4 regions of the Kitasatospora sp. NPDC036934 genome follow, and region 2 is predicted to be linked to each of the others. Evidence: riboswitches for the same ligand, from Rfam matches in the RefSeq annotation. Region 2 holds a riboswitch; each other region holds the start of a gene.
What was found. A riboswitch is a leader RNA that binds a small molecule or an ion and turns the genes downstream of it on or off. The one in region 2 is predicted to bind cyclic di-AMP.

Region 1 (2,191 bases), on a different contig from region 2:
ACCAAGGACCTGAACCAGGCCAAGACGGACGTCAACACCAAGCTGAAGACCGCCCAGGACCTGCTGAACTCGCTCAGCGCCGCCGACCGCGCCGCGCTGAAGGCCCAGCAGCAGCAGGACGACCGCGCCTCGCGCGGCGCCGACCGGGTCGACCTCAGCAGCCTTCCGCCGGCCAGCGGCTACGCGGCCGTGGCCGTCGCCAAGGCGATGAGCAAGCAGGGTTCGCCGTACGTGTGGGGCGCCACCGGGCCGAGCACCTTCGACTGCTCGGGTCTGATGGTCTGGGCGTACGGCCAGGCCGGCGTCTCGCTGCCGCGCACCTCGCAGGAGCAGGGCCACATCGGGACGGCCGTGACACTGGCCACCGCCCAGCCCGGGGACCTGGTGATCTACGGCGGCGACATGCACCACGTCGCGATGTACATCGGCAACGGCATGGTGGTCCACGCGCCGCACACCGGTGACGTGGTGAAGGTGATGAAGGCCGATGCCATGTCGATCAACACGATCCGCCGGATCTGACGAGCCGACACGCCCGAAGGGCCGGCTCCGGCCCTGTGATCCGCGCCACCTCCCGACGGGGGTGGCGCTTCGGGTTCGCCCGCCTCATGGCCGATCGGTGAGAGTCGATCAGCTTTGCGTCCGGCGGCGATCACCATCAGTCATTTTCACAAAAGAACATGGGCAATCTTCCGTCTTTTTTCTGACAAGGATTTGAACGGATCACGGTTCAGTTACTAGGGTCGTGCCTCGAACCACCGCACTGTCGATCACCCAGCCTGGGTGGCGGCGGTGGTTACCGTCGAGTTCGCGAAACAGCGGGGCAGGTCGAAGCGACTGCCCGACAGGGGAGCCCAGTAGTCGGGGGCGCTGCGGAGCGGAGCCGGGGAACCACGTTCCTCCGGGGTGAATCGGCGCCAGGTCGGCCGCAGGTGAGGCCGGTGAGGCGCCGTAGGGCATGCTTCCGGCCCGAACCCGTCAGCTCACCCGGTAGGCGGATGTAGGAAGAAGGAGTCCGCCTTCGTGGCGTCCCATCGTCGTCCCAAGCCCGCCAGTCGCGCTCGTGTCTCGATCCTGACCGGTTTCGCCGCCGCCGCCGTCGCGCTCTCCGCGCAGACCGGCGCGCACGCCGACCCGCAGCCGACCAAGGACCAGGTCAAGGAGCAGGTCGACCAGCTCAACGAGCAGGCCGAGCAGGCGACCGAGAAGTACAACGCCGCCCAGGAGAAGCAGCAGGAGCTGGAGAAGCAGGTCTCCGGCATGCAGGACCAGGTGGCCCGGCAGCAGGCTCAGGTGACCGACCTGCAGGGCGGCCTCGCCGAGATCGCGGGCGAGCAGTACCGCAACGGTGGGATATCCCCGACCGTCCAGCTGATGCTCTCCTCCAGCCCGGACAACTTCCTGAACCAGGCCGGTGCGCTCAACCAGGCCGGCAGCACCCAGAAGAACCAGCTGAAGCAGCTCCAGGACCAGCAGCGCAAGCTGGACCAGGACCGCACCGAGGCCCAGAGCAAGCTCGGCGAGCTTGAAGCCACCACCACGCAGCTGAAGGCCTCCAAGGACGAGGTCCAGAACAAGCTGAAGGCCGCCCAGGACCTGCTCAACACGCTGACCGAGCAGGAGCGCCAGGCGCTCAAGGCGGCCGAGGACAAGGCCGCCGCCGACGCCAAGGCCAAGGCGGACGCCGCCGCGAAGGCCGTCCAGCCGGCCGACCGCGCCTCGCGCGACAGCAGCCGCAGCGACCTCGGCTCGGGCGCCGCGGCCGCGCCGGTCAAGGTCGCCCCGGGCAGCTCGCACGGCGCGGCCGCGCTGGCCGCCGCCGCCACCAAGGTCGGCAGCCCGTACGTCTGGGGCGCCACCGGCCCCGGCTCCTTCGACTGCTCCGGCCTGATGGTCTGGGCGTTCAACCAGGCGGGTGTGTCGCTGCCGCGCACCTCCCAGGAGCAGGCCGGCGCCGGCACCCGGATCGGCTCGGACATCTCCCAGGCCCAGCCCGGTGACATGCTGATCTTCTACGGCGACGCCCACCACGTCGGCATCTACGCGGGCAACGGCCAGGTGCTGCACGCGCCCAAGCCGGGTGCGTCGGTCCGCTACGAGGCCGTCTCCAACATGCCGCTGGCCTCCATCGTCCGGGTCTGATCCCCGCTCGAAGGTTCACGGGCCCGGTCCTCCGTCACGGAGGGCCGGG
Region 2 (2,191 bases):
TTCTCGGGAGTGCGGGACGGACCGTGTGGTCTGGGCTCGGTGCACTTGTGCACCGCGGAAAACGCCAGGGTTCCAATTTATCCGATCGGTCGGACTCGGGCGGCCCCGCGCCACGGCACGGTCCGCCACCACCCCGGTTCGCTGATCGCGCCGCTCCGGCGGGCCGGGAGCCCTGCCTCGGTGCCGACCCACCTTCTGGCGGGCGCGTCGGCGGACATCCCGGGCGTGCTGGACGAGGACCGCGGGCCCAGCGACGGCATCGTGTTCACCGCGAGCGCGCTGGACACCAGCGGCATCGCGACGGTCGGCGGCACCCGGCTGCTCACCGGGCTGAACCGCCTGGAGCCGGCCTGGTCGCCGGCGGCCGGGGGCCAGGTGGCCGACTGGCCCGGCTGATCGCCCGGCCACGGTCGCGAGGTTGATCAACTCGGCCACCACGCAGCGTCGTTGATCGACACCACTGTGAGCTGTGCGACAACCGGCCCGATCAGGTTGTCCGTTCACGGACGGCCTGCCTAGCCTGCAACCGTCGTCCGCTGTCGCGGACCCCGCCGCCGGGACGCCGAGTCCTGTCCACCCGCCGGCCGGCACTCGAGCACCACAGCGGACGGGAGCGGGGGAACCAAGGTCAGCGCCCGGTCCGTACGCATCAGCGTGCGGACCGTGGCTAGGGGTGAAGCCGCTCCACAGGCGGCCGGGCAACTGCAGCCCGAATCCGACAGCTCACCTCGCAGGCGTCGCAGAGGACCCCCCATGCACCAGCCTGCCGGGCGCCGTCGCGCCCCCCGCCACGCCCGTCCGACCCACCGCGGCCGCAATGCCGCCCTCGCCGCCACCGGGGCGCTCGCGATCAGCGGTGCCGGCCTGCTCGGGCTGCCGTCCGTCGCTGGCGCCCAGGCCGCCACCGCCCCGACCGTCACCCAGGACCGGCTCGCTCCGGCCACCATGGTCGCCGGCCGGGCCGCCACCGCCTCGCTGGGCCTGCACTCCTCGTCCTGCTTCACCGCCAAGACGGTCGGCGTCGGCGTCCGCGACGCGCGCGGCACCAACCTGGACTTCCCGGGGAACGCGACCAACGTGCAGATATGCCCGACCGGGCTCAACTTCACCAGCGGTGCGCGCGCCCTGCCGGCCGGGACGTACACCCAGTTCGGCTTCTGGCAGGACTTCGGCGGCACCTGGCACAACCTGCCCTCGCAGCAGCTGGTGGTCGCGGCCACCGGTACGTCCACGCCGACCCCGTCCCCGACGACGGCGCCCACCACGACGCCCACCACGGCACCGACGGCGACGCCCACCGCGGCGCCCACCACGGCACCGACCGCCACGGCCACTCCGACGACGCCCGCGCCGTCCTCCCCGGTCGCCGGCAAGTCGCTGACCTGGTCCGACGAGTTCAACAGCCCGATCGACTGGGGTCAGCGCTGGGTCGGCGACAAGAGCACCTCGTACAAGTACGGGAACCACAACCCGGACGACAACAAGCTCGACTGGCTGAACAAGAACAACGTCACCGTCGCGAACGGCGTCGCCACCTTCACCGCCACCCCGGGCGGGCCCACCCTGGAGAACGGCCAGCAGTCCTGGAACACCGGCTTCCTGACCACCGAGGGCTCCACCGAGGGCTTCCAGGTCAAGACCGGCGACTACGCCGAGGCCCGGGTCAAGATGCCCTCGGGCACCGGTGCCTGGCCCGCCCTGTGGACCTGGAAGAACGGCAACGGGGAGATCGACTCCTTCGAGTACCACCCGGACAACCCGAACCTGCTGGAGCTGACCAACCACATCAACCCGAGCAACCCCGAGTACTACACCGACGCCAAGGCCGTCGCCAAGGACCAGTGGGTCACCATCGGCACCTACTACGGCGCCAACTCGGTGGACTGGTACGTCAACGGCGTCAAGGTGTACTCGGACAACAAGGGCGTGGGCGCCAACTTCTCGGCGTACCTGATCCTCAACCTCTCGGTGTGTGCCGGGAAGTACCACCCCGCGCCGCAGGGGACCACCCCGCTCACCTTCGCGGCCGACTACGTGCGCGTCTACCGCTGACCGTGGCCGCCGGGCCCGCTTAGCCCCCAGGACCAGCCGCTCTCATGGGCCGGCAGCCGTTTCGACCACCGCGTGGTCGAAACGGCTGCCGGTTCTTGCGTTCAGGCCCCTGTGCTCAATCCCGTGCGCGCCGGGTGAG
Region 3 (2,191 bases), on a different contig from region 2:
TCGACGGCTTCGCCCAGCGCGGATCGGCGGACCTGATCCACGAGTTCGCCTTCCCGCTCCCCATCTACGCGATCTGCGACATGCTGGGCGTGCCGGCCGAGGACCAGGACGACTTCCGGGACTGGGCCGGGATGATGCTGCGACACACGAAGCCGGGCCAAGGCGGCGGCCAACGCGGCGGTGTGGGGCGGGCGGTGAGGCGGATGCGGGCGTACCTGCTGGAGCTGATCCACCGCAAGCGGGCGGACCTCGGCGACGACCTGATCTCCGGTCTGATCCGGGCGAGCGACCACGGCGAGCACCTCACCGAGAACGAGGCCGCCGCGATGGCGTTCATCCTCCTCTTCGCGGGCTTCGAGACCACCGTCAACCTGATCGGCAACGGCACCTACGCGCTGCTGCGCAACCCGGAGCAGCGGCGCCTGCTGCAGGAGTCGGTGGCCCTGGGGGAGACCGGGCTGCTGGAGACCGGGATCGAGGAACTCCTGCGCTACGACGGGCCGGTGGAGCTGGCGACCTGGCGGTTCGCGACCCGGCCGCTGACCATCGGCGGGGTGGACATCCCGGTCGGCGACCCGGTGCTGGTGGTGCTGGCGGCGGCGGACCGCGACCCGGCCCGGTTCGCCGACGAGAACACCCTCGACCTGGCCCGGAGCGACAACCCCCACCTGGGCTTCGGGCACGGCATCCACTACTGCATCGGCGCCCCGCTGGCCCGGCTGGAGGGACGGGCCGCGCTGGCCACGCTGCTCTCACGGCTGCCCGATCTGCGGCTGGCCGAGAATCCGGAGGACCTGCGTTGGCGGGGTGGCCTGATCATGCGTGGATTGCGCGAACTTCCGGTCGAATTCAGTCCGGAAGCCCGCTCCCCGCACGCCCGTCCTGAGGCCCCGACACACTGACGTGACGTCGTCGAGCAGGCTCCAGATGCGGTGTGAACGAGCATCAAACCGGACAAAGCCCCGCTGTTGGTAGGCGATCGAGCACGCGCCGTAATTCTTGTGTGATGTCGGTGATATGAGCTTGTGATTGGTCTGAGGATCTGTCTAGTCTCCCTGGAGTTCGCAGCTGCGGACCCCGTGCGCGGAACGCCGAATCCTGCCCGCCGCGCGACGGGAAACCGACCAGACCCTGGGCAGGGGCGGGGGACCCAGGTTTGTTGCCGTCTCCCCACGGCTTGGGGTGAAGCCGCCCGAGCGGAATCGTTTCCGTCGACGGCGGCCGGGCCACCTCCCGGTCCGAACCCGACAGCTCACCTCGCAGGCGTGCGGAGAGGGACCTTCATGCTGTTCGTTGGAACTGGCCGTCATCGTCGTCGCTCCCAGGCCGAGAAGGCCATCGCCGTCGCCGGTGTGGCCGGCGTCGGACTCGCACTGCCGCTCCTCACCGCCACCGGAGCCTCCGCCGCCCCGGCCTCCGTCTGGGACTCCGTCGCCCAGTGCGAGAGCGGCGGCAACTGGAGCATCAACACCGGCAACGGCTTCTCCGGCGGCCTGCAGTTCACCCCCAGCACCTGGAAGGCGTACGGCGGCACCGCGTACGCGGCGCAGGCCAACCAGGCCAGCCGGGCGCAGCAGATCTCGGTCGCCGAGAAGGTGCTCGCCTCGCAGGGCCCGGGTGCCTGGCCGGTCTGCTCCGTCAAGGCCGGCCTGAGCAAGGGCGGCGCCCCGGCGGCCGTGGACACCTCCTCGGACGCCAAGCCGCAGTCCGCGCCGAAGCAGAAGGCCCAGCCGCAGGCCGCGAAGCCCGCCGCGAAGCCCGTCCAGCAGTACACCCCGAAGCACGCCGCGCCGAAGCAGGCCGAGCGGCCCGCCGAGCAGCCGGTGCAGCAGTACACGCCGAAGCACGCCGCCCCGCGCGCCGCCCAGGCCCCGTCCGCCCAGACCGGCCACGACTACACCGTCCGCTCCGGCGACACGCTGTCGACGATCGCCGCCGCCCAGGGCGTGTCCGGTGGCTGGCAGGCGCTGTACGACGGCAACCGCGGCACGGTCGGCGGCGACCCGAACCTGATCCTGCCCGGCCAGGTGCTGCACCTCGGCTGAGCCGTTCCGCACGGCTCCGGAAGCCGAACGGAGGAGGGGGCCGCGTCCGGCGGTCCCCTTCGTCCGCGTTCGTCCGTGATGGTGGGACAAGTCGGGTCGGGCAGGTGAACTACCGGTGGGTAGCGGGGCCACACGCTGAGACGGAG
Region 4 (2,191 bases), on a different contig from region 2:
CGCAGGTAGAAGCCCCAGACCCCGGGCCACTGGACCATGGCGGCGCCCATCGCGACCATGACGCCCCGCATGAGGGCGTTGGTCCGGTGTTCGACGAAGGCGTCGATCAGGGCGATCCCGGCGACCCGCTGGGGGGCGTCCCCGGCGACCTTGACGACGGTCGCGCCGGTGTAGGACTGGCCGACCAGGACGGCTCGTTCGATGCCGAGGTGGTCGAGCAGGGCGAGGACGTCGGTGGCGACGGCGGCCGGGCCGTAGTCGTCCCAGACGATGGAGGACTCGCCGAAGCCGCGCAGGTCCATGGTGATGACCCGGTGGCCGGCGGCGGTGAGCAGCGGGTGCAGGTGCCGGTAGGCGCGGCGGGAGTCGAGCATCCCGGGGAGCAGGACGACGGGGGTGCCGTCGCCCTGTCGGGTGTCGTCGTACGCGAGGCGGCCGCCGGGGACGTCGAGGTACTGGGTGCTCGGGGTGGTGCCGGTCATGGTGGGCCTCCGCTGGCTCGCTCGGTGCTGGCGATTGCTTCCGATAGCCATAAAGCTAAGGCTAATAGCCTTAGCCGTCAAGGGCCCTTCCCGGGTCCGCTCCGCTCAGACCCCCTCGACCCTGAACGGGTCGTGCTCGCTCAGCAGCTTCTCCAGCCGGGCCTGGTCGACCCGGGCGACGGTGTCCGAGGACTCCTGCCGGTCCCGGATCACCTTGGCGAGCGTGAAGGTGGAGGTGACGGTGTAGAGGAGCCCGATCCCGAGGAAGGCCCGGGTCCAGCCGCCGACGGGCAGGTAGGCGATCCCGGCGGCGAGGGCGGTGCCGGAGACGGCGAAGGAGAGGACGGCCTGGACGTAGTACGCGGCCGTGGTCCGTGACTGCATCGGTGCGTTCATGGCGCCAGGATGCGACGGGGCGGGCCGCTCGCACATGAGTAGGAGTACTCAGATGGGCCTGGCGAACGAAGGGCCGTTCGTTGACGACCGATCACCTGTTCCCCAGCAGTCCCGGACGGATGGCTTGGAATCAGGGCGTCCTAGGATTAACGTTTGATAACGCAGCGCGGTCGTCAACGCCGTACCCAGACGGCACCGTGCGCCGTCGCCTAATCCCACCGGCCGGCCTCCGGGCAGGTCAGGGAGCCGGGGAACCACGTTCCTTGGGGTGAATCGGCGGGGCCCCGGCCCGGCCGTAGGAGACCTTCCTGCTCCGAACCCGTCAGCTAACCCGGTAGGCGCGAAGGAAGGAAAGGAGCGCGCCTCCGTGGCGTCGACGCACACCCCGGCACACCCGGCCGGCCCCGCAGCCGGTACCCAGCTCCTCGACCACCCCGGCCCGGACGGCCCGGAGGCATTCGCCCCGGAGGCCGAGGCCAACCGCCACCGGATGCCGCGTCAGACCCGCGGAGCCTCCCCGCTGCTCGGCGTCACCGCCGTCGCCGCCACCCTGGGCGCCACCGGTTTCGCCTCCGCGACCCCGGCCGCCGCGCCCGCCGTCGAGGCCCCGGACGAGTCGCCGGTCGCCCTGGCCGCCGACCCCGGCCTCGCGCTCGCCGCCCGCATCCAGCAGCAGGCCGACAGCCAGCGCACCGCCGCCGAGGAGGGCGCCCGGCTGCAGGCCGCCCAGGAGGCCGAGGCCAAGGCCGCCGCCAAGGAGGCGGAGGCCAAGCGCGCCGCCGACGAGGCCGAGCGGGCCAAGGCCGCCGCCCTCACCCTGCCGGTGAAGGACTACAACCTCACCGCCCACTACGGCCAGAGCGCCCGCTACTGGGCCCACCTGCACACCGGCCTGGACTTCGCCGCCGACACCGGCACCGCGGTCTTCGCGGTCGGCCAGGGCACCATCACCTCGGCCGGCTGGTCCGGCTCGTACGGCTACCGGATCGTCGAGACCCTGCCCGACGGCACCGAGATCTGGTACTGCCACCTCTCCTCGATCATCAAGGGCTCCGGCAAGGTGACCTCCGGCCAGCAGATCGGCAAGGTCGGCGCGACCGGCAACGTCACCGGCCCGCACCTGCACCTGGAGGTCCGCCCCGACGGCGGCGCCCCGGTCGACCCGGAGACCTGGCTCCAGCAGCGCGGCCTCACCCCGTAGCCACCGCCGAAGGCCCCTGGAAACCGCCCACCGGCGTCCGGGGCCTTCGCGGCAGCTCACTCCGGCGGCAGCTGCGCCAGGTACGCGTCGATCTCGGCCGGTCCCGGCTCCG

Region 1: another riboswitch for cyclic di-AMP. It lies ahead of ACZ7BZ_RS30830 (NlpC/P60 family protein); the one in region 2 lies ahead of ACZ7BZ_RS06035 (glycoside hydrolase family 16 protein).
Region 3: another riboswitch for cyclic di-AMP. It lies ahead of ACZ7BZ_RS16755 (transglycosylase family protein); the one in region 2 lies ahead of ACZ7BZ_RS06035 (glycoside hydrolase family 16 protein).
Region 4: another riboswitch for cyclic di-AMP. It lies ahead of ACZ7BZ_RS33840 (M23 family metallopeptidase); the one in region 2 lies ahead of ACZ7BZ_RS06035 (glycoside hydrolase family 16 protein).

What each region holds. Positions count from the first base shown of each region.
Region 1 is NZ_JBVJQR010000026.1:88,398-90,588, forward strand. Features, by position in the region: gene ACZ7BZ_RS30825 (C40 family peptidase) at 1-522, shown strand, start outside; cyclic di-AMP (ydaO/yuaA leader) riboswitch at 859-1,013, shown strand; gene ACZ7BZ_RS30830 (NlpC/P60 family protein) at 1,024-2,142, shown strand.
Region 2 is NZ_JBVJQR010000003.1:209,869-212,059, reverse strand. Features, by position in the region: gene ACZ7BZ_RS06040 (hypothetical protein) at 181-396, shown strand; cyclic di-AMP (ydaO/yuaA leader) riboswitch at 614-732, shown strand; gene ACZ7BZ_RS06035 (glycoside hydrolase family 16 protein) at 754-2,052, shown strand.
Region 3 is NZ_JBVJQR010000009.1:292,716-294,906, forward strand. Features, by position in the region: gene ACZ7BZ_RS16750 (cytochrome P450 family protein) at 1-902, shown strand, start outside; cyclic di-AMP (ydaO/yuaA leader) riboswitch at 1,113-1,282, shown strand; gene ACZ7BZ_RS16755 (transglycosylase family protein) at 1,284-2,045, shown strand.
Region 4 is NZ_JBVJQR010000035.1:26,488-28,678, reverse strand. Features, by position in the region: gene ACZ7BZ_RS33850 (alpha/beta fold hydrolase) at 1-482, opposite strand, end outside; gene ACZ7BZ_RS33845 (YiaA/YiaB family inner membrane protein) at 588-878, opposite strand; cyclic di-AMP (ydaO/yuaA leader) riboswitch at 1,075-1,233, shown strand; gene ACZ7BZ_RS33840 (M23 family metallopeptidase) at 1,246-2,079, shown strand; gene ACZ7BZ_RS33835 (hypothetical protein) at 2,136-2,191, opposite strand, start outside.